Regions from separate parts of the Rhodococcus sp. NPDC019050 genome, predicted to be linked through region 1. Evidence: riboswitches for the same ligand, from Rfam matches in the RefSeq annotation. Region 1 holds a riboswitch; each other region holds the start of a gene.
The links. A riboswitch is a leader RNA that binds a small molecule or an ion and turns the genes downstream of it on or off. The one in region 1 is predicted to bind S-adenosylmethionine.
Positions count from the first base shown of each region.

Region 2: it holds a riboswitch for S-adenosylmethionine, as region 1 does, so the genes downstream of both, metX (homoserine O-acetyltransferase MetX) here and AC0B44_RS09145 (putative leader peptide) in region 1, are expected to answer to the same signal.
Region 3: it holds a riboswitch for S-adenosylmethionine, as region 1 does, so the genes downstream of both, AC0B44_RS06270 (aminotransferase class V-fold PLP-dependent enzyme) here and AC0B44_RS09145 (putative leader peptide) in region 1, are expected to answer to the same signal.

Region 1 covers NZ_JBVOON010000006.1:49,104-56,912, reverse strand. The annotation lists gene AC0B44_RS09175 (amino acid ABC transporter permease) at 1-748, shown strand, start outside; gene AC0B44_RS09170 (amino acid ABC transporter ATP-binding protein) at 745-1,527, shown strand; gene AC0B44_RS09165 (ABC transporter substrate-binding protein) at 1,586-2,554, shown strand; gene AC0B44_RS09160 (FAD-dependent oxidoreductase) at 2,577-3,710, shown strand; gene AC0B44_RS09155 (GNAT family N-acetyltransferase) at 3,707-4,213, shown strand; gene AC0B44_RS09150 (LLM class flavin-dependent oxidoreductase) at 4,210-5,253, shown strand; SAM riboswitch class I at 5,317-5,410, shown strand; gene AC0B44_RS09145 (putative leader peptide) at 5,404-5,517, shown strand; gene AC0B44_RS09140 (ABC transporter substrate-binding protein) at 5,593-7,236, shown strand; gene AC0B44_RS09135 (ABC transporter permease) at 7,240-7,809, shown strand, end outside.
Region 2 covers NZ_JBVOON010000004.1:161,632-169,440, reverse strand. The annotation lists gene AC0B44_RS07110 (bifunctional methylenetetrahydrofolate dehydrogenase/methenyltetrahydrofolate cyclohydrolase) at 1-815, shown strand, start outside; gene AC0B44_RS07105 (DUF3017 domain-containing protein) at 835-1,119, shown strand; gene AC0B44_RS07100 (MFS transporter) at 1,174-2,496, opposite strand; gene AC0B44_RS07095 (LLM class flavin-dependent oxidoreductase) at 2,442-3,557, shown strand; gene metX (homoserine O-acetyltransferase MetX) at 3,589-4,716, opposite strand; SAM riboswitch class IV at 4,891-5,002, opposite strand; gene AC0B44_RS07085 (NADP-dependent isocitrate dehydrogenase) at 5,270-6,487, shown strand; gene AC0B44_RS07080 (exodeoxyribonuclease III) at 6,651-7,451, shown strand; gene trpS (tryptophan--tRNA ligase) at 7,524-7,809, shown strand, end outside.
Region 3 covers NZ_JBVOON010000003.1:348,490-356,298, forward strand. The annotation lists gene AC0B44_RS06245 (crotonase/enoyl-CoA hydratase family protein) at 1-138, opposite strand, end outside; gene AC0B44_RS06250 (YbaK/EbsC family protein) at 242-715, shown strand; gene AC0B44_RS06255 (putative leader peptide) at 768-836, shown strand; gene AC0B44_RS06260 (winged helix-turn-helix domain-containing protein) at 940-1,458, shown strand; gene AC0B44_RS06265 (hypothetical protein) at 1,518-2,108, opposite strand; gene AC0B44_RS06270 (aminotransferase class V-fold PLP-dependent enzyme) at 2,307-3,620, opposite strand; SAM riboswitch class IV at 3,690-3,806, opposite strand; gene AC0B44_RS06275 (Pls/PosA family non-ribosomal peptide synthetase) at 4,022-7,809, shown strand, end outside.

The sequences.
Region 1 (7,809 bases):
GATGACGATCGAACTCACGTTGTGGGGGACGATCCTCGGGTTCGCGCTCGGCGCAGTCCTGGCGGTGGGGCGACTGTCGAACAATCCCGTGCTGCAGGTCGTTTCGTGGACCTACATCTGGGCATTCCGGTCGATACCGTTGATCGTCCAGTTGCTCTTCTGGTTCAACATCGCCTACCTGTACCGAACCTTGTCCGTCGGAGTGCCTTTCGGGCCGGGGTTCTTCTCGTTCGATGTCGGCGGGGTCATCTCCGGTTTCACGGCCGCAGTACTGGGCCTGGCGCTGCACCAGGCCGCCTACTCCGCCGAAATCATCCGTGCCGGCATCATCTCGGTGGACCACGGTCAGATCGAAGCCGCGAACGCACTCGGTATCCCGCGCGGCCGGCAGTTCTTCAGAATCGTGCTTCCACAGGCGATGCGCTCGATCCTGCCCAATGCGGCCAACGAGGTCATCAGCCTGTTCAAAGGCACGTCCATCGTCTCCACCATGGCGATCGCCGAGTTGTTCTACCAGGTCCAGGTCGTGTACGGGCGAAACGGCCGGGTCGTGCCGCTGCTCATGGTCGCGACCGTCTGGTACATCATCCTCACGACGTTGCTGTCGGTCGTGCAGTACTGCGTCGAGCGCCACTACGCGCGGGGCTCGGCCCGCGCGCTACCCCTCACGCCTTGGCAGAAGACCACCGCGAAGTATCGGGAGATCCGCGACAACGGCGTCGGCGCACCGAGGGGAGCGACCCGATGACCGCGGCGGAAACGCAGGTCCCGTACGCCGTCGACGTGCGCGGAGTCCACAAGTCCTTCGGGTCGGTCGAAGTGCTGCGGGGGGTGGACCTGAAGGTCCGCAGAGGCGAGGTCACCGTGATCCTGGGCCCGTCGGGCTCGGGCAAGTCCACGTTGCTGCGCACCCTCAACCACCTCGAGAAGGTCGACCGAGGCACCGTCCGCATCGACGGTGAGCTCATGGGCTACCGGCGTCGCGGCGACAAACTGCACGAACTACGGCCCCGCGACATCCTCCGCCAGCGGTCCAGGATCGGATTCGTGTTCCAGAGTTTCAATCTCTTCCCACACCTGACCGTGCTCGAAAACGTGGTTGAGGCACCACTGTCCGCGCAGCGCCGGGACCGCGGGGAAGTGGACGCGGAAGCGCGCCGGCTGCTCGATCGGGTCGGCGTCGGCGACAAGATCCACGAGTACCCCAAACAGTTGTCCGGCGGTCAGCAACAGCGTGTGGCGATCGCCCGTGCCCTCGCGCTCCGGCCTGCCGTCATCCTGTTCGACGAACCCACGTCCGCACTCGACCCCGAACTGGTCGGTGAGGTACTCGAAGTCATCCGGGACCTCGCGAACGGCGGATCCACCCTGGTGGTCGTGACCCACGAGATCGGCTTCGCACGCGAGATCGCCGACACCGTCGTCTTCATGGACGGCGGCGTGGTCGTCGAGCAGGGACCACCCGAGGACATCCTGGATCACCCGCGCCACGAACGCACACGGGCATTTCTGTCCAAGGTCCTCTGACCGGCCGCACCCTTTTTCCGTATCTCACCAAATTCGCCTGAAACCCCGGAAGGTACCGATGTTCGCCCCGACCCACCGTGCCAGATTCCTTGCTTCCGCCGTCACCGTCGCAGCCGTGCTCGGCGCCGCCGCCTGCAGCGCGGGCCCCGAACAGGCCGACGCCGCGAGCACTGCCGGCTACAACCTCACCGCCGAGCAGAATCGCATCACCACCGACAAGGTCGACGAGATCGCCGCGAAGGTGCCGCAGGCGATCCGTGACCGCGGCACCCTGGTCGTGACCGGTTCCGCCGGCACCGCCCCGCCGTTGCGCTTCTACGCCGACGACGACACCACAATCATCGGTTCCGAGACCGACTTCGCCCATCTGATCGGGGACGTGCTCGACCTCGACGTCGAGTTGACCGCTGCGGACTGGGCGCAGAACTTCGTACGCGTCGACTCGGGGGAGGCCGACGTGTTCATCTCCAACGTCACCGTGACCGAGGAGCGCAAGGAGAAGTACGACTTCGCGACCTACCGGCTCGACAGCCTCGCGGTGGAGGTGCAGAAGGACAGTGGCATCACCTTCGGTGGTCCGAAAGACATTGCCGCCCTGACGGTCGGTGTCGGTTCCGGCACCAACCAGGAGGCACTGCTCGTCGAATGGAACGAGCAGAACATCGCCGCGGGACTCGAGCCGGCCGAAATCCTCTACTACCAGAATGCCGTGGACTACTACCTGGCACTCGGATCGGGCCGCATCGACGCATACGTCGGCCCCAACCCGACCTCCGCGTTCCACGCCCTGCAGACAGGCGAGACCGAAGTGGCGGGGACGTTCTCCGGTGCGGGGTCGGAGTTGCAAGGCGAGATCGCGGTGCTGACGAAGATAGACAACGGGCTCATCCAGGCAATCAACGAGGCACTCGACCACATCATCGAGAACGGAACGTACGCAAAGGTTCTCGAGCGTTGGGGCATCACCAGCGAAGCCATCGACGACTCGCGGATCAACCCGCCGGGTCTGCCCAAGACTGCTTCCTGATTCCGGACGCGAAGGAGAGAACATGAGCCCGGTGAACACGGGGGTCGACGTGGTGGTGATCGGTGGCGGTGTCATCGGTTCGGCTGCCGCCTGGCGTCTCGCGGCCCGCGGCCGCACGGTCGCGTTGTTCGAGCAGTTCGAACAGGGGCATCGGCGGGGTGCCTCGCACGGAAGTTCGCGCATCTACCGGCAGGCGTACGACGGGCAGTTCTACACGGCGCTCGCCGCGTCGGCACTGCCGTTGTGGAGGCAACTCGAGGACGTGACCGGGAGCGAGTTGCTCACCGTCACCGGCGCCGTCGACCACGGACTGCCCGAGGCGGTCCTCGCTCGTGCACGTGTGCTCGATGCACTCGGTATCGAGGTCGCAGTCCTCGAGCCTGACGTGGCCGAGAAACGCTGGCCGGGAATTCGTTTCGACACGTCGGTGGTGCACCATCCCGGCGCCGGAAGATTGCATGCGGACAGGTCGGTCGTCGCACTCCAGCAGGCTGCCGCACTCGCGGGCGCCGACGTGCGGTTCGGCAGTGCGGTGCGTGCACTGCGCCGCGTCGCCTCGGGCTTCGAAGTGATCACCGACAGCGAGGTGGTGCGGGCGGGGCACGTCGTGATCGCTGCCGGCGCATGGTCGCGCCGACTCCTGTCCGAGGGTGGCATCGCACCGGTCCCTCATCTTCCCCGCTTGCGAACCACACAGGAACAACCCGCCCACTTCGCTCCCCGCACCGACGAGCAGTGGCCCGCTTTCGTGCATCATCCGGGCGCGCGCCTGACAACCGAGGGCATCTACGGTCTCGGATCCGACGACGGCATCAAGATCGGCGAACACGGCACCGGACCGGAAGTGGATCCGGACGCCCGCACCTTCGAACCCGATCCGGACGGTATCCGGCGACTCGTCGACTACGCGACGACGTGGCTTCCGGGAGTCGACCCCGACAGCGTCGCCGCCGACACGTGCCTCTACACCACCACGCCGGACAGCAACTTCGTCGTCGACCGGATCGGCGAAGTCACCGTCGCCGCAGGTTTTTCCGGACACGGATTCAAGTTCGCGCCCGCCATCGGAGAACTGGTGGCGGGACTTACCGACGGAACCGCCGCCACCCAGGACCCGTTCCGCCTCGGTATTCGTGACAGTGCGGTGGCCATATGAGCGATACCCGCCCGCTCGAGATCCACGCCGTCGCGCAGGACGACCCTCTCGCCGCGCCCCTGCTCGCCGAATTGGCGGTGGAATACAGCACCCGATACGAACGTCCGCTCGAGGAGCAACTCGAATCACTGACGACGCACCCGGGTGAGGAGTTCGCCCCACCCCACGGGGCGTTGCTCGTCGTCGTCGAAGACGGGGAACCGGTCGCGGGCGGAGCGTTCCGGCGATACGACGAGCACACCGCCGAACTCAAACGAATCTGGACCTCCCGGCGACATCGCCGACGGGGACTTGCGCGCGTCGTTCTCGCAGAACTGGAAAACGAAGCGTCGCTGCGTGGCTACACCCGGATCTACCTCACGACGGGGTGGCGCCAACCCGAAGCCGTCGGTCTCTATCTCGCCGCGGGATACACCGCCCTGTACGACGCGACGCGACCCGCCGAGGAGATCGGCCCTCACCCGTTCGAGAAGTTCCTGACCCGAAAGGCGGAGTACGCGTGAGATTCCTGTTGCTGAGCCTGATCACCCACCAACCCGACCCCGTGACCGGAGAAATACTCGGCATCGCCGAACGGCTGCGAGAGGTGGTGGACACGGCGGTGCTGGCCGAACAACTCGGGTTCGAAGGCTTCGCGGTGGGTGAGCGGCACGAACACCCGTTCCTGTCGTCGTCGCCGCCGGTCGTGCTCGCCAACATCGCCGCACGCACGTCGACGCTCGAACTGTGGACCGGCGTGACCACCCTGAGCCTGCTCGATCCGGTGCGCGCGTTCGAGGACTACTCGACACTCGACAATCTGTCCGGCGGTCGCCTGAACCTGATGATCGGCAAGGGCAACGGCACCGCACAGGCAGAACTGTTCCACGTGACCCCCGACGACCAATGGGATCGCAATCGCGAAGGCTACGAACTTTTCCGGCTGTTGTGGGAGAACGAGACCACGACATGGGAGGGACGCTTCCGCCCGTCGCTCACCGATGCGGTCACCGTGCCGCGTCCGTTCCAACGACGCCTGACGATTTGGCACGGCAGCGCAACGAGCCGTGAGTCGGTCGACCTGGCGGCGAAGTACGGCGACCCGGTGTTCTCGGCCAACGTGACCAACCCGATCGAGCCCTATGCCGAGCTGATCGACTATTACCGGGAGCGCTGGGCGGCGTACGGACACGATCCCGCTGCGGCGCGGGTGGGCGCGGGCACCGCCGGGTTGTATGTGGCACGGACATCGCAGGAAGCGGTCGACCGGTTCCGCCCGCTGTTCGAACAACGGCTGCGCCTCGCCCACGAGGCAGGCCATCCGATCGTGTTCGACACCGTCGAGGACTTCGCCGAGCGCAGTTCCGCCCTCATCGGCAGCCCACAGCAGGTGGTGGACAAGGTGTTGCGTTATCACGAGCGACTCGGACACGAGGTCATGCACGTCACCGCCGACCGGGGTGGGCTCACCGTCGCGGAGCAGCGCGCGAGTCTCGAACTGTTCCAGAGCGAGGTCGCCCCGGCCCTGCGTGCGGCGATCCCGGGCCGGCTGGTCGCGGGCTAGGGAGTTTCGATCACGCTGAGCGTAAGCGTGTGCCACCCGCTCCGAAATGCGTAGCGTCTGCCAGGACCATCCAGAGCGACCGAGAGACCCGGCTCGACGACGTCGCAGCAACCCCCTGCCCCGTAGGTGAGGGTGCTACCGCCGGAAACGATGGAGGACATCATGAGGAACCGGCACTCGGTGGGATCCTGGTCGCGCCGGCACGTCGACCTGTGCCGCAGCAGCGGCGCACTCTGTCGCCGTCGCGCGATCTCCGCGTCGTAAAGCATCCTCCCGCAGCACATCTACTACGGACCCGGCCGCCCCGCACCCGCGTGGCCACCGGTGCCGTGCCGAGTCATGGAGCCACAGGTGCCACTTTCGTCCATATCCGCTTCCCGCCGCGTCGTCGTCGCCGCCCTCACCGCTTCGGCACTCGCCGGCGGCTTGACCGCATGCGGGACCGATTCGTCGGCGGCCACACCCGGTGGTGGCACCCCGCAGCCCGGCGGAACACTGCGGTACGGCCTGTCACAGGCGCCCACCTGCGCGGATCCGGCCCAGGCCGGCACCAATCAGACCATCTACGTGGCGCGTCAGGTCGTCGACTCGCTCACCGATCAGAACCCCGAAACCGGCGAGATCGTGCCGTGGCTCGCCGAGAGCTGGGACGTCAACGAGGACGCCACCCAGTTCACGTTCCGGCTGAAGGACGGCGTCACGTTCAGCGACGGCACGCCGCTCACTGCGACCTCGGTCAAGAACAACTTCGATGCGATCGTGAACACCATCGGAGGAGTCAAGGCTCCGAGTGCCGTCGGTTACCTCGCCGGATACACCGGTACCACCGCGGTCGACGAAGCCACCGCACAGGTGAACTTCTCCGCACCCAATGCACCGTTCCTGCAAGCGACCGCGACGTTGCAACTCGGCCTGCTCTCCGACAACGACACCGCCAAGACCGCCGAGGAGCGTTGCGCCGGAGACCTTTCCGGAACCGGGCCGTTCGTGTACGAGGATTACCAGCAGGACAAGTCCGCGACACTCGTCAAACGCACCGGATACTCCTGGGGATCGGAAGCGTTCGCGCACGACGGCGAGGCCTATCTCGACCGCATCGAATTCTCGATCGTTCCCGAGTCGGGTGTCCGTACGGGTTCGCTCGCGTCGGGTCAGCTCGACGCGGTCTCGGACGCGCTGCCACAGGACGCGCCACAGATCGAGGGTGCCGGGGGACGAATCCTCACCACGTCGAATCCTGGGATTCCGTTCGGGTTCCAGCCCAACGTCAGCCGCGGGGTACTGACCGACCCCGCCGTCCGCGCCGCACTCGTCCCGGCGCTCGACCGCCAGGAACTCGTCGACACCGTCCTCGGACCCGACTTCCGTCCGGCGACGAGCACATTGGCGTCGGCGACCCCCGGCTACGTCGCGCTCGCCGAGGTCACCTACGATCCGGACAAGGCGGAAAAGATTCTCGACGAGGCCGGATGGATCCCCGGAGCCGACGGAATCCGGGTCAAGGACGGACAGCGGCTGAGCTTCCCGGTGCTGTTCAGCCCCGTGTTCGCCGGCAACCAGGCCATTCTCGAACTCGTTCAGCAACAGCTCCGTGCCGTGGGTGTGGACCTCCAGCTCGACCTGCAGTCCATGCCCGAGCAGACGGCGCGGCAGAATTCCGGCGAGTACGAGTCGTCGTACTACAACAGCACTCGCGCCGACGGGGACATCCTGCGCACGGCGTTCGGTCTCGAGGGCCGGAACATCAACCGGCGCGGACCGATCCCGCAGCTCGACGACGTGCTGGTCGCCCAGCTGACGACTGTCGATCCGGCAGCGCGCGGCGAGTTGATCGGTCAGGCCCAGCAACTCGTGCTCGACAACGGCTTGTGGATCCCCACCGTCGAACTGTCGCAGGCGATCGGGGTGGGTCCGACCGTCCAGGATCTCGCATTCGAGGCCTCGGCGCGACTGCAGTTCTTCGACGCCTGGCTGAGCGAGTAGATCGTGCTGCGCTATTTGGGACTTCGCGTGCTGCAGGCGATCGGCGTGTTGTGGGCTGCGTTCACCGTCTCCTTCGGTGTCCTCTACTTGCTGCCGTCCGACCCGGTGAGCATGGTCGCCTCGGCAGACAACGGCACGCCCGTCGATGCGGCGGCGATCGCGCAACTGCAGGCGAGATACGGGCTCGATCAGCCGGTGTGGGTCCAGTATTGGAATGCGCTGAGTAGTGCGGTCCGGGGTGACTTCGGCATCTCGATTTCGACCGGCCAGCCGGGGACCGAGGCGATCGGTGCGGCACTGCCCAGCACGTTGATGCTCGCGGCCACAGCGTTGGTGGTCGCGGTGACCGTGGGGACCACGGTCGCACTGCTCGCGACCTACACACGCATCGGATGGTTGCGCAGCGCCCTGTTGTCGCTGCCTCCGCTGGGTGTCGCGGTCCCGACCTTCTGGGTCGGCCTGATCCTGCTCCAGGTCTTCTCGTTCCGCTTGAAGCTGCTTCCGGCTTTCGGGGACCAGAGCATCGAGCACCTGATTCTGCCCGCGATCACGCTGGCACTGCCGACCTCCGCG
Region 2 (7,809 bases), on a different contig from region 1:
AGATTTTCGAGGACCTGAAGGCCCGTGTGGCCGCGCTGAAGGAACAGCGCATCACGCCCGGCCTCGGCACCATCCTCGTCGGCGACGACCCGGGATCGGCAGCGTACGTGCGCGGCAAGCACAACGACTGCGCCAAGGTCGGCATCACGTCGATCCGCAAGGACCTGCCCGCCGACATCACGCAGGAACAGCTCGAGCAGGCGATCGACGAGCTCAATGCGGATCCGGCCTGCACCGGATACATCGTGCAGCTGCCCTTGCCCCGGCACCTCGACGAGAACGCTGCCCTCGAGCGGATCGACGCAGACAAGGACGCCGACGGGCTGCATCCCATCAACCTCGGTCGTCTGGTCCTCGGCAAGGAAGCGGCACTGCCCTGCACGCCGCGCGGAATCCTCCACCTGTTGCGGCGCTACGACGTGCCGATCGCCGGTTCGCACGTGACGGTCGTCGGCCGCGGTGTCACGGTCGGCCGCCCGATCGGGCTGCTGTTCACGCGCCGTAGCGAGAACGCGACCGTCACCCTGTGCCACACCGGTACCCGGGATCTGGCCGCCGAGGTGCGCCGCGCCGACATCGTGATCGCCGCGGCCGGTGTACCCGGACTCGTCACCGCCGACATGGTCAAGCCGGGCGCGGCGGTCCTGGATGTGGGCGTCTCGCGTACTCCGGACGGGCTGCGCGGTGACGTCGCCGACGATGTCCGCGAGGTCGCAGGTTTCGTCTCCCCGAACCCCGGCGGTGTCGGACCGCTCACCCGCGCCTTCCTGCTCACCAACGTGGTGGAGCGGGCAGAGCAACTCGCGGCTCGCTGAGCGGGCCGGGCACACCGTCATGAGCCGAGCCTTGCGATTCGCACGTCTGAACCTGCCGCTCATCGTTGTCGCTCTGGTGATCGCGGTGGCCGTGGCTCTCGTTCTCGCAGACCGGTGGCGACGCGGTGCGTTCGTCTTCGGCGGCGCCACCATTCTCGCGGGTGTCCTGCGATGGGTTCTCGACGAGAGCCGGGTCGGCGTTCTTGCGGTGCGCAGCAAGGGGTTCGACGTCGGTGCGTTGCTCGTCGTGGGCGGCGTGATCGTGGCGCTGGCCGCCTCCATCGACCCGCTCGGCACCGGATAGACGACCGCCGGTGTCTGCGGGATCGCAGGCACCGGCGGTTCGTACGTTCGATCGTCAGAGGCGGATGTCCTCCTTACGGATCAGCGCGGTCGCGACCACGCTGACAGCTGCCGTCCCGACGAGGTAGGCGCAGGCGATCCAGGGCGTTCCGCCGCCGGCGGCGATCAGGGCCGTGAGGATCATCGGCGTGATGCCGGAGGCGTAGATACCGGAGAACTGGTAGACCACCGACAGTCCCGTGTACCGGATCTCGGCCGGATACAGGCTCGCGTAGAGCGTGCCCTGTGCTCCGTAGAACAGCGCGTGAACGATGCCGAACACCACGATCAGGGCGACGGCGAACCAGATCAGGTTGTTCGTTCCGAAGAGACCGAATGCGGGGAAGACGGCGAGGCCGTAGGCCGCGATCCCGATGATGTAGATGCGTTTCGCGCCGTATCTGTCCACCAGCAAACCGGACAGCGGCAGAAGTGCCGCCATCACGAGCGCGGCGACGGTGACCACGAGCAGTACGGGCACCTTCTCGAAGTCCAGATCCTTCGTGGCGTAGGCGATGGCGAACACGCCCCACGTGTTGAACGCGGCGCCTTCACCCCACCGCGACAGCAATCCCAGAACGGTGCTGCGTCGCACACCCGGCCGGAAGACGTCCACGAGCGGCGCCTCCGACCGCTTTGCCAGTTCCTGCACTTCACGGAACGCGGGCGTCTCGTCGACCTTCAGCCGGACGACGAAGCCCACGGCGACGAGAACCAGGCTGAGCAGGAACGCGATGCGCCAGCCGTACGCGAGGAATTGCTCGTCGTCGAATATCACCTGGAGAGCCGCGAAGACCCCGGTCCCCAACGCGAGCCCGAGGGCAAGTCCGACCTGGGGAATGCTCCCGAACAGGCCGCGCTTCTTCTCGGGGCTGTGTTCGACGGCGAGCAGCACAGCACCTGCCCATTCCCCACCGAGGGCGAACCCCTGAAGGATGCGCAACAGCAGCAGGAGAATCGGTGCGAGGATCCCGACCTGTTCGTGGGTGGGCAGGACGCCCATCAGGGCGGTGGCGATGCCCATGATGAACATCGTGAGCGCGAGGGTCTTCTTGCGGCCGATGCGGTCGCCGATGTGCCCGAAGACCACCCCGCCGATCGGGCGGACCACGAAGCCGACGGCGAACGTGGCGAAGGCGAGCATCGTCCCGACGAACGAACTCTGATCGGGGAAGAACAGCTGGTTGAACACCAGGCTGGCGGCCGTGGCGTAGAGGAAGAAGTCGTACCACTCCACCGTGGTGCCGAGCAGGCTCGCAGCGACGACGGTGCGTAACCGTTCTGATGGCAGGGGGTCACGGCAGTTCGATGTCGGGAGACCGCGCCGCCACGTTGCGATACCTCAACCAGATCGGTGCGGCTGCCGAATCCAGCGGGTTCGAGTCGGTACTCACTCCCACCGGAGGATGGTGCGAGGACGCGTGGCTGACCACGGCGATGATGATCGACACCACCGAGACGCTCAAATTCCTCGTGGCGCTGCGTCCCGGTCTCATCTCCCCGACCCTCGCCGCCCAGATGGCGGCGACCTTCCAGTGGCAGTCGCAGGGCAGGCTGCTCCTCAACGTGGTGACCGGGGGCGAAGACCACGAGCAGCGCACCTTCGGCGACTTCCTCGACAAGAACCAGCGCTACGCGCGGTGCGGTGAGTATCTCGACGTTCTCCGCCGGTTGTGGGCGGGCAACGGACCGGTCGACTTCGACGGCGACTACATCAAGGTCGAGAACGCACAACTCCAGCGCATCCCCGACCCGGCGCCGCCGTTGTTCTTCGGCGGGTCTTCTCCCGCAGCGGGAACCGTCGCGTCGAGGTACTGCGACACGTACCTCACCTGGGGTGAGCCGCCGAGCGCGGTCGCGGACAAGATCGCCTGGATCCGCGGGCTGGCCGACATCCAGGGCCGCACCCTCGACTACGGCATCCGCCTGCACGTCATCAGCCGGGACACCTCGGAAGAGGCGTGGGCGGAGGCGGACCGGCTGTTGTCGGCGCTCGACCCCGCGACGGTCGAGAAGGCCCAGCAGAGTCTTGCCCGTTCGGGATCGGAGGGGCAGCGCCGGATGGTGGAACTGCACGGCGGTGGCAGCAGTTACGTCGCCGGCGGCGATTCACGCAGTCTGGAGGTGTCGCCGAACCTGTGGGCGGGCGTCGGCCTGGTCCGCGGCGGCGCGGGTACCGCGCTCGTCGGTTCCCACGAGGAGGTCGCCGATCGCATCGCCGAGTACGCGGCGGTCGGGCTCGACCACTTCGTGCTGTCGGGCTATCCCCACCTCGAAGAGGCATATCGGATCGGCGAGGGTGTGCGGCCGATCCTCGAACGTCGCGGTCTCGTGACTCCGCTCGCGGGCCGGCAGGGCGACCTGTCGGGCGCGACGGCGTTCCTTCCGTCCGCCCGATAGGAGACGGGGCCGGCCCACCGCCGGACGGCGGCTAGCCCTGCGAGAGCACCATCATTTCGTCGAGGAGCTTCGCCACGGCTTCCGCCTCGGTGAGGAAGCCGTCGTGGCCGTTGCGGGAGACGAGGACGCGCAACCTGTCGGAACCCGGGAGCGCGTCGGCAATCTCTTGCTGCAAGCGCAGCGGATACAGACGGTCCGAGTCGACACCCGCGACGATCGTCTTCACGGGCGTGGAAGCGAGCGCGGCTTCGACGCCACCGCGGCCCCGTCCCACGTCGTGCCGGTTCATCACTTCGGACAGCACCACATAGGTGCCGGGATCGAACCGTGCGACAAGCTTGTCGGCTTGGTGTTCGAGGTAGCCCTCCACCGAATACCGGCCGCCGCGCCACGGGTCCTCGCCGTCCTGCGGGTGGTTCGCGAACCGGGCGTCGAGCTCGTGTTCGGTCCGGTAGGTCAGGTGGGCGATCCGGCGGGCGATCCCCAGGCCGGTCGCGGGGATGCGGCCGGTGCCGTAGTAGTTGCCGCCCTGCCAGTCCGGATCCGCGGTGATCGCTGCGATCTGCGTGCTCTGCGTCCCGATCTGATCGGCGGTTGCGCGTGCGCAGGTCGCGAGCACGAGTGAGGCACGTACCCGGTCGGGGTGGGTGATGATCCACTCGAGGGTGCGCATGCCGCCCATCGAGCCGCCGGTCACAGCGGCGAGCGTCTCGATGCCGAGCGCGTCGAGCAGCGCGACCTCGGCCGCAACCTGGTCGCGCACGGTGATCAACGGAAACCGCGAACCCCAGGCTTTGGCGTCGGGCGCGGTAGTTCCCGGGCCGGTGGTGCCGCGGCAGCCGCCCAGCACGTTGGTGGAGATCACACACCACCGATCGGTGTCGAGCGGGGCTCCGGGACCGACCATTCCCGACCACCAGCCCGGTGACGGATGCTCGGGACCGGCCGGGCCGGTGACGTGTGAGTCGCCGGTCAGCGCGTGCTCGACGAGGACGACGTTGTCCCGTGCCGGAGAGAGCGCGCCCCACCGCTGCACGGCGATGGTGACGTCGGGGAGCGACTCGCCGCTTTCGAGGCGCAGGGAGCCGATGCGGATCTTCCCGAGGCGCCCGTCGTCGGACGGCAGTTCGACGTGGACCGGCTCCGTCTCCGTGGTCAAGGGGTGACCGCCTCGGCGTGGGGGGAGAGCGCGACGAACGGGGCGAGTGTGATCGACTCGACGGCCCGGCCGCTCGCGGGGAGGATGTACAGGGTGTCGCTCATCGTGTCCTTCGACGCATGGGGGAGGGCTGGAGTGGAAGCTGTTGGTGACAGCTCGTCGTCTCACCCTCCCGCAACCGGCTTGCCGTCGGTGTTCCGACGACCGTGTCCTCACCCGGAGCACCCCACCCTGGCTGGAGGGTTGCCGGCCAGCAAGCCGGGGCTTCACGCTGGCACTCATGACCTCGCGGAAAGTCTAGCGACTGTCGCGGACCGACGGGCAGGGGGTCTCGCAGCGTCTGTGACCAGCGGCAAGGTTACTGGTCGGTAGTTGTCATGGGGTGGTATTGCCGCTTTGCGGACGCGTCGAATAGCAGTACGCTTGTCATGTTTGGTCGCTGTCAGTATGCGGACAGGGCCATGCTCGCTCGTACCGAGCCGAAGGCGACTGCGCTCACAAAGCGCGGTCGATTGGGGACCCAGTAAACGTCCTAGGAGGACAAGAAGCGCACATGTCCAAGATCAAAGTTGAGGGTAAGGTCGTCGAACTCGACGGCGACGAGATGACCCGCATTATCTGGCAGTTCATCAAAGACAAGTTGATCCATCCGTACCTGGATGTGGATCTCGAATATTACGACCTCGGTGTGGAGCACCGCGATGCCACCGACGATCAGGTGACCATCGACGCGGCCAACGCCATCAAGAAGCACAACGTCGGCGTCAAGTGCGCGACGATCACGCCGGACGAGGCGCGGGTCGAGGAGTTCGGCCTGAAGAAGATGTGGCGGTCGCCCAACGGCACGATCCGTAACATCCTCGGCGGCACCATCTTCCGTGCGCCCATCATCATCTCGAACGTACCGCGCCTGGTGCCGGGCTGGACCAAGCCCGTCATCGTCGGTCGTCACGCGTTCGGTGATCAGTACCGCGCCACCGACTTCAAGGTCGACCGTCCCGGCACCGTGACGATCACCTTCACCCCGGAGGACGGCAGCGAGCCGATCCAGCACGAGGTGTGCCAGATCCCCGAGGACGGCGGCGTCGTCATGGGTATGTACAACTACAAGAAGTCCATCCAGGACTTCGCGCGCGCATCGCTCTCGTACGGTCTGCAGCGCAACTACCCGGTCTACCTGTCGACCAAGAACACGATCCTCAAGGCCTACGACGGCATGTTCAAGGACGAGTTCCAGCGGATCTACGAGGAAGAGTTCAAGGCAGAGTTCGACGCTGCGGGCCTGACCTACGAGCACCGCCTCATCGACGACATGGTCGCGTCCTCGCTCAAGTGGGAGGGCGGCTACGTCTGGGCCTGCAAGAACTACGACGGCGACGTGCAGTCCGACACCGTCGCGCAGGGCTACGGTTCGCTCGGCCTGATGACCTCGGTCCTGATGACGCCGGACGGCAAGACCGTCGAGGCGGAGGCCGCGCACGGTACCGTGACCCGCCACTACCGTCAGCACCAGCAGGGCAAGCCGACGTCGACGAACCCCATCGCGTCGATCTTCGCCTGGACCCGCGGTCTCGAGCACCGCGGCAAGCTCGACAACACCCCCGAGGTGATCGAGTTCGCACAGCAGCTCGAGGACGTCGTCATCAAGACCGTCGAGAACGGCCAGATGACCAAGGACCTCGCGCTGCTCGTCGGGCCCGAGCAGGCCTGGCTCACCACCGAGGAGTTCCTCGGAGCGCTCGACGAGAACCTGCAGAAGGCTCGCGCCTGATTCGGTTCTCCCCACACCGGTACGACACGGGACGCCCTTCGGGGCGTCCCGTTGTGTGTTTCCCGACCGTCGCACGGCGTGGCGGTTTCCCGGAGGTGGTGCACGCCACGAACGGGCACGCCGCGCGCCGGAACAGTCCGATACGTCGGATACGGTGACCGGCGTGTCGCTCATCATCACCACCGTGAACGTCAACGGCGTCCGCGCCGCCGCCGGCAAGGGTCTGCTGGACTGGCTGGCCGCGTCGGCGGCCGACATCGTCTGCCTGCAGGAGGTTCGCGCGACCGAGCAGCAGTTCCACGCCGCGATCGCACCCGCGCTGGAAGCCGGTTGGCATTGTGTCGGCGCCGAGTCGTCGGCCAAGGGACGAGCGGGCGTGGCGATCCTGTCGCGCATCCCCGCCGCCGCGGTGCGCGTGGGGTTCGACGCCGAGGAATTCGCGGCCGCGGGCCGGTACATCGAGGCGGACTTCGGCGACGTGACGGTCGCGAGCCTGTACCTGCCCACCGGCGAAGCCCAGACGCCCAAGCAGGACGACAAGGAGCGCTTCATGAAGGGCTTCGCGGCGTACCTCGCGGAGCGATCGGCAGCGGTGACGGCGCAGGGCAGGGACATGGTGGTGTGCGGTGACTGGAACATCGCCCACACCGAGCGGGACATCAAGAACTGGAAGGGCAACGTCAAGAAGTCGGGCTTCCTGCCGAACGAACGGGCCTGGGTCGCGGAACTGCTCGACGCCGGATGGCGGGATGTGGTCCGCGACGTCCACGGCGACGTGCCGGGGCCGTACTCGTGGTGGTCGTACCGGGGCAAAGCGTTCGACACCGACGCCGGGTGGCGGATCGACTACCACCTCGTGACCCCGGCGCTCGCCGCGCGCGTGGCCGATGCCCGGGTGGAGCGGGCGGCGACGTACGCCGAACGGTGGTCCGATCACGCACCGGTGACGGTGACGTTCGGCTGAGGCGGTCCTCGCAGGATGCGGCAGGCCGACCTCGGTCGCACGTCCAAATCGATTCGTGAAATCATCGTTCACATGTCGAGTACTGCAGTTCCGGACACCACGAAGCCGAAGGCGCGCCCCCGGGTGCTGTCCGGCATCCAGCCCACCTCGGATTCGTTCCACCTCGGGAACTTTCTCGGTGCGCTGGCGCAGTGGGTTCCTGCGCAGGACGAGAACGACGCGTTCTACTTCATCCCGGATCTGCACGCGATCACCGTTCCCTACGAACCCAAGCTTCTCCGCAAGCGTGTGCTCGTCTCCGCAGCGCAGTTGCTCGCCATCGGCATCGACCCGGAGAAGTCGGTGCTCTTCGTGCAGA
Region 3 (7,809 bases), on a different contig from region 1:
TTCTGCGAACAGAACGGGCAGTTCGGACCAGAGGTCCGGGCCCATCGCGTTGCCTTTGCCGGGCCCGATGAGCGTGACCTGGGCGACATGGTCCTTACGCTCGACGGTGAACGCTTTCCAACTGGTGTGATCGGTCATTACTCGAGAGTAATGTCTGTCGTCGACCAGCACAGCGACCGGGCCGAAAGTAGGCGGGCGTTTCGTGTATTCGCCGCACGTGGGCAGGTCCTACTCTTGACCCATGAGCAGGTTCTGGCACCCCAACGTGGCCCGCGTAGCCGACACGCTCATCGCCCGCGGACACCACGGGCTCATCATCCGGCAACCCGACTCCGTGCGGACCGCGGAACAGGCCGCCGCGGCGGTGGGCGCGGACCCGGCGGCCATCGTGAAGTCACTGGTGTTCCTTCTCGACGACGACCCGATTCTCTTGCTCGTATCCGGGGCACATCGGGTAGTGCTCGACCGGACGGGCGAGCGCCTCGGCGGCACGCTCGTCCCGGCGCCCAGGTCGCTGGTCGTCGAGGTCACCGGTCAGCCCGTCGGCGGCGTCGCCCCACTCGGTCATTTCACCAACCTGCCGACCTACATCGACCGCTCTCTGCAGGACCACGCCGAACTGTGGGCTGCGGGCGGCTGCGCGAATACGTTGTTCCGCACTACTTATCGCGAATTGATGCGCGTCACCGCGGGCATCGACGTCGATGTGGACTGACCCCCTGTCGTCCGATACCGTGCAGCGCGCCCGGCACGGTACACTTCGACTCATGACCGAAGCGTGGAGCCGCAGGCACGTCGACCTGTGCCGCACCCGCTCGAGTCTCTGTGCGCGCTGAGATACGCACCAGCCCTCCTTCTTTCCCGGCGCCCCGACCGTCATTCGTCGCATCCACGGCACGCGGCACCGCCGGTACACCCATTCTCCGAGCGGAGTCCTTCATGACCACCGACCATCTCGAACGCACACGTAACACCCTCGAAGCCGATGAACCGGAACTCGTTCTGATTGTTCAGGTTTCGGACACGGGCGCCGTCAACCCCGGCGATCTCGCGGCACTCGCCGACGCCCTCCGCGAGACCGCGACCGGGCTTCTCCCGGGTGCGCGTACCCACACTCTCCTCAGCCCCGGACCCGCGCCACTCGTAGTGGACCTCCCCGCTCGCGGCCTGGTGCTCGACGGACGCCGAGTAGAACTGAGCCACACCGAATTCGAGATCTTCTCCTACCTTGTCGGGCGACCCCGCACGGCAGTTCCGCGCTCGACCCTGCGCACCCTCGGCGCCGGATACATCGATCCCGAGCGCGGCAACCGGAGCGTCGACGTGCACGTCTCGCGCATCCGGTCGAAGCTCGGCCGATTCGGCGACATCGTCACGACGGTGCGCGGAGCCGGATACCGGTTCGACCCGGACGCGCGCGTGCACGTCGTCGAGCCCCTCCACCGGAGGAGCGCATAGCAAAAACGAAGGGGCAGGAGGAATCTCCTGCCCCTTCGTCTCGCCACCAGGCCTTTGCGCTACGACGCTCGCGCAGCGGGCCGCGCACCTTCGCCGAATCGGCGCAGAACCTCGACGACGGTCGGTGAGACAGTCAGAAGTCCACGCGATTCGAGCCACGGAAGCGTGCCGTCGACGAGATGCTCGACGGTGAACGGTGCGGGCACGGGTACGAGCGTGACGCCGTCCGCCACCCCGACGGAGTGGATGTCCGCGATGAGGCTCCCGAGTCCCTCGGGTGTACCCACATACGACAGCGTGCCCGGTTCCCGGCGAGCAGTCCCCTCGATGCGAGCGTGCCGACGTGCGGCACGTGCATCGGGGTCGACGAGCACCTCGAGATCGACGAGCACCGTCACCGCATCGGGGTCGCGGCCCTCCGAGACGGCCTCGATGCGGATCCGATCGCGAATCTTCCCTGCTTCCCGCAGGTCTGCGGCGCGAACCCGAATCACGTTGCCGGACGGCGCGGCCGGATCGAGGGGCGGTTCGCCCGGACGGCCGACGGTGAGGTCGGCCCAGTAATCGGGCCCGGGCCGGCCGGACAGTTCGACGGCCACGCGCAGTAACCGCTGGGAGGAGTCCGGGTTGGCAGAATCGTTGTGCGACATGAGAGACCTCTCGTAATCTGCCGTAAGCGGCAGCAGCTGAAGAAAGCGTGCGGAGAGAACTCAGGCCGGACAGGTGCCGGAGGCCGTGCGGCACAGGTCGACATGCCTGCGGCACCAGTGCGCCATGGTCGTCGCCTCCGAGGTCATGGCGAGTACCCTACCGAGCCGGTGGGGAATTGTCGACCGCTGCGTTCGCCGTCAGATGCATTGCGACGCACCCTCTCCCGACTGAGCGAGCCCGGGACGGGTTTCCGGCGCGGGGCTCCACACACCGTCGGTCTTCGCGTGGGCCCACGCGGGCCCGTCGGCGATCAGGGTGTGCAGCGCGGCGAGAAGCCGGTCGACATCCGCCGACGAGCTACCCAGCCCCAGCGACGCCCGCACGGCGCCACCCGGACGGCCTACGCGGGCCAGCAACGGATGCGCGCAGAAACGCCCGTCGCGCACACCGATACCGTGTTCCGCCGAGAGGTACGACGCCACCTCCCCCGGTTCGTATCCGTCGACGGTGAAGGTCACGATGCCGACGCAGTCGCTCGAATCGCCCCAGAGCTTCAGGATCTCGACGCCCTCGAGGCTGCTCAGCCCGTCGACGAGCAGGCGGCACAGCTCCTCCTCGTGCCGGGTCGCGGCGTCGGTATCGAACCCGCCGAGGGTGTCGCACGCCGCGGCCAGAGCCGCAACCCCGAGCACATTCGGCGTTCCTGCCTCGTGACGCGCAGGGGCACAGGCCCATTCGGCACCGTCGAGAGTCACCTCGCGTACCGCGCCGCCGCCGGCCAGGTAGGGCTCGGCGGTGTCGAGCCAGTCACGGCGCCCGACGAGCGCACCCGCCCCGAACGGTGCATAGAGCTTGTGGCCGGAGAACGCGAGGTAGTCGATGCCGTCGGCGGCGAGGTCGACGTGGCGGTGCGGCACCAACTGCGCACCGTCGACGAGAATCCGCGCACCGCACGCATGAGCAAGAGTCGCGAGTTCGGCGATCGGCAGCACCTCACCGGTGACGTTGGAGGCACCGGTGACGGCAAGCAGAGCCGCCGGCGCCCGGGTCAACTCGGCAGCGAGACGCTGCACCGTCTCCGAGACGGTATCGGCAGCCACCACGACGCGAGAGTTCTTCCACGGCAGCAGCGTTGCGTGATGTTCGATGTCGAGTACCACCACATCGCCGGGGACCGCACCCGCCAGCAGATTCAGGGAGTCGGTGGTGTTGCGGGTGAACACGACCACCTGGTCGGCATCGGCACCGACGAAGCGCGCCACCGACTCTCGCGCATCTTCGTAGCTCGCGGTGCTAACACGCGAGGCGTATCCCGCGCCACGATGCACACTCGCGTAGTACGGCAGCAACTCGGCGATGCGGTCCGTGACGGTGGCCAGCGCCGGTGCGCTCGCGGCATAGTCGAAGTTGGCGTAGGTGCAGCTACCGCCCTGCACGAGCGGCACCTGCACGTCACATCCGGAGACGCGAGCGAACGGCGCGATGCAGGCGGTGGTCGATACAGCAGTCATGACAAAATCCCTCGTCGATCCAGGGACCCGTCGGTGATCGCCACGACGATGGAAATCGATCGCCGGCGGAGTCCGCGCTTGCCGTGTCCGGTGTTGGAAACACAGCCAGGTCGTCACCCGGAGCACCCCACCGCGGAGGAGGGTTGCCGACCAGCAAGCCGGGGCTCGATGCTGGTACTCATGACCTGCCGAAGAGAATTGCAGCCGGACGGTCACGTGTCAACCCGGATGCGTACCGCCGGTCGCGGCGACACCCGTCGACGCCTCCGACCTGCCGGAACACGGGCGCTCACTCGGACCGGGTGCGACACACCGGGTCGGCGCTGCGCCCCGACGTTCACCTCGTGTCCACTTGAACGTGAGATAACCGGAGCACCATCGAGTAGAAGGACGACGCGGACTTGCCTGCCCACCTCCCCGCTGAACACCTCGGTTCTGCGATTCCCGCGGAGTTTCTTCGCGCGTCGCACGCACCGCAGGCTCGCACCCTCGTCGACATCCTTCGCGCGACCGCCGAGGCTTTCCCCGACGCGCCCGCGATCGACGACGGAACGAGCCCCATCGGCTACGGGGAACTCGTCGAGAAGGTAAGGGTGGGCGCGTATGCGCTCATCGATGCCGGCGTCGGAGCAGGAGATCGAGTCGGGGTCCGGATGACGTCCGGCCGGGCCGACCTGTACGTGACAATCCTGGCGATCCTCGCGGCCGGCGCGGCATACGTTCCCGTCGATGCAGACGACCCGGACGAACGCGCCGACCTGGTCTTCTCCGAGGCGAAGGTCACCGCGATCGTCACCGATGAGGGCATCGGCCCCGGTACCGCGCCCTTCCGGACCGACCCGCCGCTGCGGGGGCCGAACCTCGAGGACGACGCGTGGATCATCTTCACGTCGGGATCGACCGGGACCCCGAAAGGTGTGGCGGTCGACCATCGCAACGCCGCCGCTTTCGTCGACGCCGAAGCACGATTGTTCTGCCGGGATGTGCCGCTCGGTCCCGGCGACCGGGTGCTGGCCGGATTGTCGGTCGCCTTCGACGCGTCGTGTGAGGAGATGTGGCTCGCGTGGCGCCACGGCGCGTGCCTCGTGCCCGCTCCTCGCTCACTGGTCCGGTCCGGGATGGACCTCGGACCGTGGTTGATATCCCGTGACATCAGCGTCGTGTCCACCGTCCCCACCCTCGCTGCCATGTGGCCGGCCGAATCTCTGGAAGCGGTGCGCCTGCTCATCTTCGGCGGCGAATCGTGTCCGCCCGACCTCGTCGAGCGACTCGCGGTACCGGGACGGGAATTGTGGAACACCTACGGCCCGACCGAAGCCACCGTCGTCGCCTGCGCCGCCCTCATGGATGGCACGGGTCCGGTGCGCATCGGTCTGCCCCTCGACGGCTGGGATCTCGCCGTCGTCGACGCCGATGGCAACCCGGTCGCCGAGGGTGAGAGCGGCGAACTGGTCATCGGCGGAGTGGGTCTCGCGCGCTATCTCGACCCGGAGAAGGATGCCGAAAAGTACGCTCCCATGCCCACTCTCGGATGGAAACGTGCTTACCGCAGCGGCGATCTCGTGGTACTCGACCGGCGGGGTCTGCTGTTCCAGGGCCGCGCCGACGACCAGGTCAAGATCGGGGGACGCCGCATCGAACTCGGCGAGGTCGACAACGCCCTCCAGAGTCTTCCGGGTGTCGCGGGGGCGGCGTGCGCCGTGCGCACGACCGCGGCCGGGCATTCGGTTCTCGTCGGCTACCTCGCGTCGACGGACCCCGAGTTCGATCTCGCGTCCGCGCACGATCTGCTCTCGGAACAGCTTCCCGCCGCGCTCGTGCCCCGCCTCGCTCTGGTCGACGAACTCCCCACGCGAACGTCGGGGAAGGTCGACCGCAATGCCCTCCCGTGGCCGCTTCCCGGCGCCGACTCCGACTCGATCGATGCCCTCGGGCTCGATCCCACCGCTGAGTGGCTCGCCGGACTGTGGACCGACATTCTCGGTGCGCGGATCGAGGGTCTCGACGACGACTTCTTCGAACTCGGAGGCGGTTCGCTCGCCGCCGCTCAGCTCGTCACCGCCATTCGCGCGCGGTATCCCGAGATGACGGTGGCACAGTTGTACGACCGGCCGCGCCTCGGATCGCTGGCCGTCTATCTCGACGAACTCGCACCGACCACCGCAGCCACGCAACGGGTGGTCACGCCGGTACCCCGCCGCGCACAGTTGGCGCAGATCGTCGCGACCGTACCGCTGATGACGCTCACCGGCCTGCAGTGGGTCACCTGGCTCGCGATCCTCAACGGTGTCATCACGCTGGTCGTCGACGTGCCGTGGACGGTCACGCCGTCGTGGTGGTCGACCGCGCTCGGTGCGGCACTGTTCCTGACCCCGCCGGGGCGCATGGCCATCTCCGTGGCGGGCGCGCGACTGCTCCTGCGGGGGGTGACGCCGGGGAGTTACCCGCGAGGCGGTTCCGTGCACCTGCGGTTGTGGACGGCGCTGCGACTGTCCGACGCTGTCGGGGCGACGAACATCTCCGGTGCCCCGTGGATGCGGAACTACGCTCGCGCTCTGGGAGCGAAGGTGGGGCGCGACGTCGACCTGCACAGCCTTCCTCCGGTCACCGGGATGCTCGAACTCGGCGACGGTTGCTCGATCGAACCCGAGGTCGATCTGTCGGGCCACTGGGTCGACGGCGATCTCGTGCACATCGGCACGATCCGGGTGGGTGCCGGCGCCGCGGTCGGTGCCCGCTCGTTCCTGGCCCCCGGTGCCCGTATCGGCAAGAACGCCGAGGTCGAGGCCGGTTCGGCGGTGTTCGGACGCGTGAAGTCCGGCCAGCACTGGGCAGGATCGCCGGCGAAGAAGATCGGCAAGGCCGACCGTCCCTGGCCGTCCGAGGCACCACCGAGGGGAGCCCGCTGGATTCCGGTCTACGCCTTGACCTCCGTCCTCCTCGGCGGCTTACCGATCGCATCGATCGCGGCAGGTGTCGCGCTGCTCGTGTGGTGGGTACGCGACACCGCCACCGTCGCGGAGGCCGCCCCCCGGTCACTGACGATGCTCCCGGCCGCGGCGCTGCTCACGATGCTCGTGTTCGCACTGACCACCCTGATCGCCGTGCGACTGCTGTCGATCCGGATGACGGAGGGATGGCATCCGGTCCGGAGCCGGGTGGGGTGGCAAGTGTGGGCCACCGAACGTCTGATGGACTCGTCGCGCACCTTCCTGTTCCCCCTGTATGCGTCGATGCTCACCCCCGTGTGGCTCCGGCTTCTCGGCGCCGATATCGGCAAGGACGTCGAGGCGTCGACAGTGCTCATGGTGCCCAAGTTCACCAAGGTCGCCGACGGTGCCTTCCTCGCAGACGACACGATGGTCGCGTCCTACGAACTCGGGGGCGGCTGGCTCTACATCTCGCACGCAAAGGTCGGCAAGCGGGCATTCCTGGGCAATTCCGGGATGGCAGCGCCCGGCCGTCGCGTCCCGAAACACGGTCTTGTCGCGGTGCTCTCCGCCGCACCCGAGAAGGCGAAATCCGGTTCCTCCTGGCTCGGTAGTCCGCCGGTGCGTTTGCGCCGCGCAGCGGGCGACGCCGACTCGAGCCGCACCTTCGCACCTTCACCCCGACTGCGGATCGCACGCGGTCTGGTCGAGACGTGCCGGCTCGTACCGATGATCGTGACTTTCGGGATCGGGTTGGGAGTGCTGTTCACCCTCAACACGTTCGCGTCGCACATCGGCTACTGGTTCGCCGCCCTTCTCGGCGGTGTGGTGCTGATGGCAGCCGGTGCGGTCGCGTGCCTGATCACGATCGTGGCGAAATGGCTGATCGTCGGTCGTATCGGGCGCGACGAGCACCCGCTGTGGAGTTCGTTCGTGTGGCGCAACGAAGTGTCCGACACGTTCGTCGAGACCGTCGCGGCCCCCTGGTTCGCCCGGGCGGCGACGGGCACCGCCGCCACGAACCTGTGGCTGCGCGCGCTCGGCTCGACGATCGGCCGCGGTGTCTGGTGCGAAAGCTACTGGTTGCCCGAAGCGGATCTCGTGACTTTGGGCGACGGCGCGACGGTCGAACGCGGCTGCGTTGTACAGACACACTTGTTCCATGATCGGATCATGGCCATGGACACCGTGACTCTCGGCGTGGGCGCCACTCTCGGCCCCCAGTGTGTCGCGTTGCCCGCATCGGGGATCGGTGACGG